3 regions of the Anoxybacillus sp. P3H1B genome follow, and region 1 is predicted to be linked to each of the others. Evidence: riboswitches for the same ligand, from Rfam matches in the RefSeq annotation. Region 1 holds a riboswitch; each other region holds the start of a gene.
What was found. A riboswitch is a leader RNA that binds a small molecule or an ion and turns the genes downstream of it on or off. The one in region 1 is predicted to bind S-adenosylmethionine.
Positions count from the first base shown of each region.

Region 1 (3,113 bases):
GCTTGCTAATAAACGATTTGGTATCAGCGCCATTCTCATCAGCAATGTCGTCAAGGCGTGCGAGATCGTATCCGGTTGTCCATAGTTCAGGAAGGACGATGACGTCAACAGAGCTTTGACAAACTTTTTCGATCTCTTGTTGAACGCGGCGTTTATTTTCCGCAGGATTTCCGAAAGCAATATCGAGCTGAAGACAAGCAATTTTTAATGTCATAATCATTCACCCCAAAAAAATGTCTTTACAATTTAATTTTTACGATATATGATGTTTGACTAGAATTTCAAGAATTTTTTGAGTAGGTGAAGCAATTGAAATCATTTGTCCAATCCGAGTTGTTGCAAAGTCTTCCGAAGCAGTTTTTTGCTTCGCTTGTCGACAAAGTAGGAAAAGTGGTGGCTCAAGGACATGATGTAATTAATCTTGGTCAAGGAAATCCTGATCAACCGACGCCTCCGCATATCGTAGAAGCGCTGCAAAAAGCGGCGGCTAATCCAAAATACCATAAGTATTCTCCGTTTCGTGGCTATTCGTTTTTAAAAGAGGCGGTGGCTGCTTTCTATCAGCGCGAATATGGCGTTACGGTTGATCCTGAGAGAGAGGTAGCTGTCTTATTCGGTGGAAAGGCAGGGCTTGTGGAAATTCCGCAGTGCTTATTAAATCCGGGCGATGTTGTGCTTGTGCCGGATCCCGGATACCCTGATTATTGGTCGGGAGTGGCATTAGCGCGTGCAAAAATGGAAATGATGCCGCTTTATAGCGAAAACGGCTTTTTGCCTGATTATCGTCAATTGGATGAAAAGGTGGTTGAGAAAGCCAAGCTGATGTTTTTAAATTATCCAAATAACCCGACGGGAGCTGTAGCGACAGACTCGTTTTTTCAAGAGACCGTTTCGTTTGCACAAAAGCATGGAATTTGCGTTGTCCATGACTTTGCTTATGGTGCGATTGGATTTGACGGGCAAAAACCGATCAGCTTTTTGCAGGCGGAAGGAGCCAAGGATGTCGGTATTGAAATTTATACATTTTCCAAAACGTATAATATGGCTGGCTGGCGCGTAGGTTTTGCGATTGGCAATGAAAGTGTGATTGCTGCGATCAATCTTTTGCAAGACCATTTATATGTCAGCTTGTTTGGTGCGATTCAGGAAGCGGCAGCGGTTGCGCTGCTTGAGTCACAGCAATGCGTGACGGAGTTGGTAGCGTTGTATGAATCACGGCGCAATGCGTTCATTGGAGCTTTACAGGAAATTGGTTGGAACGTAAGTGCTCCAGCCGGCTCCTTTTTTGCTTGGCTGCCGGTACCAAAGGGCTGGACTTCGGAGCGCTTTGCTGATTTATTGCTTGAGCAAGCGCATGTTGTGGTGGCGCCTGGGATTGGATTTGGCGAGCACGGGGAAGGATATGTGCGCGTCGGGCTGTTGACAAGCGAAGAACGCTTGACAGAAGCGGCACGGCGCATCGCTAAGCTCAATCTTTTTCAGCAAGCGGTAAAAAAATAATTGACAATCTGCATGATCCCTGTCATAATTCGAATTAAATTTGCAAAATGAAAATTTCAAAAAAATGAATAGAAGCTGTCATTCTTATCAAGAGCAGGTGGAGGGACGAGCCCAATGAAGCCCGGCAACCGACTTAACCAACGTTAAGCACGGTGCTAATTCTTGCAGCATTACGCTGAGAGATAAGAAGAGTTGAAACCAAAGCCTCTTCTTATGGAAGAGGTTTTTTTATTGGAATTGGAGGGATGAGAATGAGCCAAGTCATCGCCACGTATCTGCTTTATGATGAGGCTGATTTGGAGAAAAAGGCGGAGAAAATCGCGCTTGGCTTAACGATCGGTTCATGGACCGAATTGCCGTTTTTGGAAAAAGAACAACTGCGTAAACATAAAGGAACGGTTGTGCATGTGCAACCGCTTGAAGAAAGCGAACGTGCCAATCAATATTTCGGAAAACGTTTGAAGCGGGGAATGGTCAAGATCGCTTACCCAAGCGCCAACTTCAGCGCCGATTTGCCCGCTGTTTTGACGACGGTGTTTGGGAAATTGTCATTAGATGGCACGATTAAGCTGATAGATTTAGAGTTTTCTGATGATCTAAAGAAAGCATTTCCTGGTCCTCGCTTTGGCATTAAGGGAATTCGCGCAAAGCTGGATGTTTATGACCGCCCGCTGTTAATGAGCATTTTTAAAGGTGTGATCGGGCGCGATTTGTCCTATTTATCCGAGCAACTGAGACAGCAGGCGCTTGGAGGCGTAGATCTTGTCAAGGATGATGAAATTTTATTTGAAAATGAACAGGCGCCATTCGAAAAGCGAATTGCGGCAGGAAAAAAAGTCTTGCAGCACGTATATGAAGAGACAGGGCATAGAACGCTTTATGCGGTGAATCTTTCGGGAAAAACGTTTGAGTTAAAAGAGAAAGCGAAGCGAGCGGTGGAGCTTGGCGCCGATTTGCTGCTGTTCAACGTGTTCGCGTATGGACTGGACGTATTGCAAGGATTGCGGGAGGATGAGGAGATTTCCATTCCGATTATGGCGCATCCGGCGTTTAGCGGGGCGTTGACTCCGTCGGAATTTTACGGTGTAAGCCATCCTTTGTTGCTTGGCAAGCTCGTTCGCATGGCAGGGGCGGATTTTTCCTTGTTCCCGTCTCCATATGGAAACGTTGCTCTGGCCAAGGAAGACGCAAGTGGCATTGCCCATGAATTAACGAAGGAAGATGTATTTGTACAAACGTTTCCTGTTCCGTCTGCCGGCATTCATCCAGGGCTGGTTCCGCTCCTTATCCGCGATTTTGGCATCGACAGCGTCATTAATGCAGGAGGCGGGGTGCATGGACATCCAGAGGGAGTGGCAGGAGGAGGAAAGGCATTTAGCGCCGCAATCGCGGCAGTATTAGCCGGAAAGCCTTTAAGTGAGGCGGCAAAAGAAAACCATTCATTGCAAAAAGCCATTGCTTTATGGGGCACTCAAGAGGTGAAAGTATGACGAAACCGATAATTTTTTGCGATTTCGATGGCACGATTACAAATAATGACAACATTATAGCGATTATGAAGCAATTTGCTCCGCCGCAATGGGAAAGCATCAAAGAGGATGTGCTCGCGCAGC
Region 1 covers NZ_LPUG01000011.1:58,531-61,643, forward strand. Annotated here, with positions in the region: gene AT864_RS04420 (carbon-nitrogen family hydrolase) at 1-214, opposite strand, end outside; gene AT864_RS04425 (pyridoxal phosphate-dependent aminotransferase) at 310-1,500, shown strand; SAM riboswitch class I at 1,582-1,689, shown strand; gene mtnW (2,3-diketo-5-methylthiopentyl-1-phosphate enolase) at 1,752-2,990, shown strand; gene AT864_RS04435 (2-hydroxy-3-keto-5-methylthiopentenyl-1-phosphate phosphatase) at 2,987-3,113, shown strand, end outside.

Region 2 (3,113 bases), on a different contig from region 1:
CAGTACAGCGCCAAAGCGGATCGCATCAAAGATTTGCGGCTCTTTTTCACGTGAAAGATTGATGCATTTTGCATAGCAGCCGCCCTCAATGTTAAACACTCCGCTATTGGACCAGCCATGTTCATCGTCTCCAATTAAACGGCGCTTCGGATCGGCAGAAAGCGTCGTTTTTCCGGTTCCTGATAATCCGAAAAATAGTGCGACATCTCCTTCTGGACCGACGTTTGCCGAGCAGTGCATTGGTAAAATGTTTTGCTCTGGAAGAAGGAAATTCATCACAGAGAAAATGGATTTTTTAATTTCTCCCGCATATTCAGTACCGCCAATGAGCACGATGCGGCGTTCAAACGAAATGATAATAAACGTTTCTGATTTTGTTCCATCGACAGCTGGATTCGCTTTGAAGTTTGGTGCGGAAATGACTGTGAACTGTGCATCGTGTGTTTCCAGCTCTTCCTGTGTCGGACGGATAAAAAGCTGATGTGCGAATAAATTGTGCCAAGCAAATTCATTGATAACCTGAATAGGCAGGCGATAGGCCGGATCAGCTCCAGCGAAGCCTTTGAATACGAATATCTCATCTTTTTGCATTAAATAGTCGATGACTTTATGATATAATTGATCAAAGACTTCTTCGGAAATCGGTTGATTAACTGTGCCCCAATCGATTTTTTCTTTTGTGGAGGCTTCCGCTACAATATATTTATCTTTTGGTGAACGTCCCGTATATTTTCCAGTTGTAGTGGCAACCGCGCCAGTCGCTGTCAGCATTCCTTCTTTGCGCTCAAGAACTTTTTCTACTAGTTGAGAAACAGACAAATTTTGCTGTATGTTTTGCCGTTGGAGCAGTATATTCAACTTATTGGTAACATCAACAATGCTCATCTACAAAACCTACCTTTTTGTAAAGTTATAAACCTGAAATTAGTATAACACATTTAAATAATTAGTCCATACTATTTAACGTAATTTTTCACGTTTATTTTTTGTCTATTTTGTTGCAAATACATATGGAGAAAATTACCCTGTGCAACATGAAAAAATTTTGCCGAATCATGTTGACTTTTTTTTGTTGATTAAGCTATGATAACATATTGAACGGTTACTCTTATCCCGAGTTGGTGGAGGGACAGGCCCAATGAAACCCAGCAACCGTCACAACAATTATACATGTGAAATGGTGCTAACCTGTGGCAAGGCATAGCCCTTGAACGATAAGAGTGAAAGGCGCGATATGAAAGCAAATCACCTTTCCTCGATATCGAAGGAAAGGTTTTTTCGTTTATATAAGCGGGGGAATGAGTGCCGTATCAATTTTTCAGTGATCAGAGGCGCAAAAGGCGGCGTCTCTCAAACATGAACATAAGAGGAGGAAAACAACGAATGTCAGCCAAACGCCGTTTATTCACTTCTGAATCTGTTACAGAAGGCCATCCTGATAAAATTTGCGACCAAATTTCCGACGCGATTTTAGATGCGATTTTAGCAAAAGATCCAAATGCCCGCGTAGCATGCGAAACAAGCGTAACAACGGGTCTTGTATTAGTGAGCGGAGAAATTACGACATCCACATATGTGGATATTCCGAAAATCGTTCGCGATACGGTTCGCGAAATTGGTTATACTCGTGCGAAATTTGGCTTTGATGCTGATACATGCGCAGTATTGACATCGATCGACGAGCAATCACCTGATATTGCCATGGGTGTTGACCAGGCATTAGAGGCGCGTGAAGGTCAGATGACTGACGAAGAAATCGAAGCGATTGGCGCGGGCGACCAAGGATTGATGTTTGGATTTGCTTGCAATGAAACAAAAGAGCTTATGCCTCTGCCGATTTCGCTGGCGCACAAATTAGCTCGCCGTCTCTCAGAAGTGCGCAAAGAAGATATTTTGCCGTATTTGCGTCCAGATGGAAAAACGCAAGTAACAGTGGAATACGATGAAAATGGCAAGCCGGTACGCATCGACACGATTGTTGTTTCGACACAGCATCATCCAGAAATTACGCAGGAGCAAATCGTGCGCAATATTAAAGAACATGTGATTCAACCAGTTGTTCCAGCGGAATTAATCGACGAAAATACAAAATACTTTATCAATCCAACAGGTCGTTTTGTGATCGGCGGTCCACAGGGAGACGCTGGATTAACAGGCCGTAAAATCATTGTTGACACATATGGAGGCTATGCTCGCCACGGCGGTGGCGCGTTTTCAGGAAAAGATCCGACAAAGGTTGACCGTTCGGCAGCCTATGCTGCGCGTTATGTCGCTAAAAATATTGTCGCTGCTGGCCTTGCTGAAAAATGCGAAGTGCAGCTAGCCTATGCAATCGGCGTGGCAAAACCAGTGTCCATCGCCATTGATACATTTGGCACAGGAAAGGTATCTGAAGACATTTTAATTGAAGTGGTGCGCAATAACTTTGATCTTCGTCCTGCTGGCATTATTAAAATGCTTGATTTGCGCCGTCCGATTTACAAACAAACGGCGGCCTATGGTCACTTTGGCCGCGCGGATGTGGATCTTCCATGGGAGCGCACAGACAAAGCGGAAGCGTTAAAAGAGCAGGCTCTTGCATTGGCGAAGTGATAAGGCATCAAAAGAGAGTTACATGAATATGTAGCTCTCTTTCTCTTTTCTGTTTGATTTGCAACGAATGTTGATAAGGTTCGACTAATTTATTGTAATCAATGGTTAAAATAAATGTAACGTTCCAAATGTCCAAATCTGTGGTATAATTTTCGAGTTGAATATAAAGAAGTAGGTGAAACGGCATGTGCGGTTTTATAGGTTGTGTCCATGATCATCCAAAAACACTTGATGAACAATGGAAAAAAACGTTTGAAGAAATGAATGACATGATTACTCATCGCGGTCCTGACGATGATGGATATTTTTTTGATGAACATGTTCATTTCGGCTTTAGACGTCTCAGCATTATCGATTTAGAAGCTGGTCATCAGCCGTTATCGTATGAAAACGAAAAATATTGGATTATTTTTAACGGTGAAATTTACAACTATATTGAACTGCGTGATGAATTATTGCAAAAAGGATATCCATTTGCGACCCACTCCGATACAGAAGTCATTATTGCTTTATATAGCCAT
Region 2 covers NZ_LPUG01000024.1:46,005-49,117, forward strand. Annotated here, with positions in the region: gene pckA (phosphoenolpyruvate carboxykinase (ATP)) at 1-885, opposite strand, end outside; SAM riboswitch class I at 1,106-1,221, shown strand; gene metK (methionine adenosyltransferase) at 1,384-2,592, shown strand; gene asnB (asparagine synthase (glutamine-hydrolyzing)) at 2,778-3,113, shown strand, end outside.
Region 2: linked by a shared signal. The riboswitch ahead of metK (methionine adenosyltransferase) and the one ahead of mtnW (2,3-diketo-5-methylthiopentyl-1-phosphate enolase) in region 1 are both predicted to bind S-adenosylmethionine.

Region 3 (3,113 bases), on a different contig from region 1:
TATGATAAAGAAGTGTTTATCTTAGTGGATTCGGATGAAGCGGGAGAACGATTGCGAAAGCAGCTGCGCCGTGAATTTCCTGAGGCGGAGCATTTATATATCGATCGCATGTATCGAGAGGTGGCCGCAGCACCTAAAAAACATATTGCAACGGTGCTGCTGAGCGCTAATATTGATGTGCATGCAGATGATTGGTAAAAGGTGTGAAGAAGTGTGGAAGAAGTAACGATACAGCAATTAGATGAACTCATTCAGCAGGAGGAGTTTGTATGTTTGTATGTATATACACCGATGTGCGGCACATGCCAGCTGGCGAATCGCATGGTCAGCATTGTTCAAGAGCTAACTTCTCATGTAGCTTTTCGGAAGTCCGATATTAACTATATGCCGGATCGAGCGGTCAGCTGGGAAATTGAAAGTGTACCTTGCCTGCTGTTATTTAGAAACGGGGAAATGAAAAAGAAGTTATATGCATTTCAATCTGTCCCATATTTATATGAGGTGATTCAAGAATTGCAAAAGCCGTAATGCATGCATTTATGGATAAGAGAAGAACAAACAGTAGATGGGTCCATTTTAGATTGTGCAGAAGTGTTGGTATCCGTATAGATTGAAGCAAGCCTTTGGGGGCTTGCTTTTTTATTTAGAGTTTTTTTGACATATTTCTCGGGAAATATGAAAAATCGTGTACGTTTTCTTGATGATTTGTCGACAAGTTTATAAAGGAATTATGCCTTTTTCTATGGAAATAAATGAGAGAAAAGGATAATGGAGAGGCGGGAAAACGATGAAGATTTATGAATTAACTAAAAAGTTTATGGAACGTGTACAGACGTTGCACCATCTGTTGCCGATTTTACCGGAGGAGGAACTCTACATTCGCTTTGAATGCGATGCAGAAACACTGATTTTCGCCATTTCAAAAACGGGAGTTCATCTGGCGCAGGAAGCTGATGAAAGGAAGATATTAACCATTAGAGGGTCGAAAGAGGCGCTTGTTAGTCTGTTGAAAGGTGAACTTAAATTGCAGCAGCAGCTCCGCTTAAAAGAATTAGTGGTTTCCGGTAGCTTTCGTCACATGCTTTTATTAGAATCGCTTCTTCATTTAGCTAAACCATATCGTTATGCCTCTTGAATATGAAATCACGAAATGTTATTGACATGATAAAAAAACAGTGTTATTATTCAGAAAAATAAAATAATAAACAAGTTCTTATCAAGAGTGGCGGAGGGACTGGCCCGATGAAGCCCGGCAACCGGTTTGACACGGTGCCAATTCCAGCAGAGTGTATCGCTCTGGCAGATAAGAAGAGTTAAAGGAAATTTCCCCCTCTTCTTATGATGAAGAGGGGGTTTTCATTTGATTATAAAAAGGAGAGGATGACAGTGGGCGAAAAATCATATCGTTTAGAAACGCTGGCGGTGCATGGGGGGGTAAGTCCAGATCCTGTGACAGGAGCAAGAGCCGTTCCGATTTATCAATCGAACGCTTATCAATTTGCCAATACGGAGCATGCAGCCAACTTATTCGCATTGAAAGAAGAAGGGTACATTTATACGCGCATTCATAACCCGACCGCCACAGTCTTTGAGGAAAGAGTGGCACAATTAGAAGGAGGAATTGGAAGTCTTGCAGTAGCAAGCGGCATGGCCGCAATCACGCTTGCGATCTTAAATATAGCGCAAGCAGGAGACGAGATTGTGTCAGCTTCAACGCTATATGGAGGTACCTATAACCTCTTTGCCACTACCCTTCCGAAATATGGAATTAAAACACATTTTGTTGATCCCGCTAATCCGGAAAATTTCCGTGCTGCCATTACGCCAAAAACGAAAGCGATCTTTGCAGAAACGATTGGTAATCCAAGTTTGCACGTACTAGATATTGAAGCGGTAGCCAACATTGCGCATGAGGCAGGCATTCCTCTCATTATTGATAATACGTTTGCCACTCCATATCTATGCCGTCCGATTGAGTATGGAGCGGATATCGTTGTTCATTCAGCTACTAAATGGCTGCTTGGAAACGGTACAACGCTTGGCGGCATTATTGTAGACGGAGGAAAATTTAATTGGGATTCTCCTAAATTTCCGGGATTTACAACTCCGGATCCAAGCTATCACAATCTTGTGTATGCAGAAGCTTTAGGTCCGGCTGCTTATATCATTAAGGCTCGTGTGCAATTGCTGCGGGATCTTGGACCAGCGATTAGCCCATTTAATGCGTTTCAATTTAATTTAGGGCTTGAGACGCTTCATGTACGCATGAAAGAGCATATTGCTAACACGCGTCGGATTGTAGACTATTTAGATCGCCATCCGGCAGTAGAATGGGTGCTGTATCCTGGACACGAAAAGCATCCAGCCAAGAATTTGGCCGAAAAATATTTGCCGAAAGGAGCGGGAGCCGTTGTGGTGTTCGGCATTAAAGGAGGAAGAGAAGCGGGAGCGGCCCTCATTAACAACGTGAAGCTTTGGTCGCACTTGGCCAATGTAGGAGACGCCAAAAGCTTAATTATTCATCCAGCCAGCACCACGCATCAGCAGTTGAGCCCAGAAGATTTGCAGGCCTCGGGAGTTACGGAAGATTTGATTCGTCTATCGGTCGGCATCGAAAATGTCGAAGACTTAATTGAGGATTTAGAGCAAGCCATCGCCATTGCCACAGGAATTCGTTCGCTGTATTCAGAGGTGTAGAAAATAGCCGTCAACAATTGAATCGGTCATGAAGTCCATTCATATTGATAAAACAATAGTTTCAACGAGAGGTTAGAACATATTAAAAACAGGCGTGGTGATGATCCAATAAAAACCGATTAACGCCGCCCGATTCCTCGTTTTTCCGTCATAATCTGTAAACCCTTTGCTTGTCCACTGTCAGCATGTCCTTGTCATACAACGAACGTTTTGCGGACAAGATGGGTTCGCCGGCGTTCTTGTTCGAGGGAGATGCCGAAAAGGTTGTGTTAAGCCAGAGCATTTTGAATGGATCATCGGCGCTTGTGTATTGATTCTATGATTAGGAATGATTTTTCTGTTGACACCTTCCTTTATAGAATGATAGAATCACTTTTGTAATTTGTATAATTCTTAGATGAATTAAAGCATTAACT
Region 3 covers NZ_LPUG01000016.1:58,300-61,412, forward strand. Annotated here, with positions in the region: gene AT864_RS10230 (toprim domain-containing protein) at 1-198, shown strand, start outside; gene AT864_RS10235 (thioredoxin family protein) at 214-528, shown strand; gene AT864_RS10240 (SCP2 sterol-binding domain-containing protein) at 788-1,135, shown strand; SAM riboswitch class I at 1,211-1,310, shown strand; gene AT864_RS10245 (O-acetylhomoserine aminocarboxypropyltransferase/cysteine synthase family protein) at 1,381-2,697, shown strand.
Region 3: linked by a shared signal. The riboswitch ahead of AT864_RS10245 (O-acetylhomoserine aminocarboxypropyltransferase/cysteine synthase family protein) and the one ahead of mtnW (2,3-diketo-5-methylthiopentyl-1-phosphate enolase) in region 1 are both predicted to bind S-adenosylmethionine.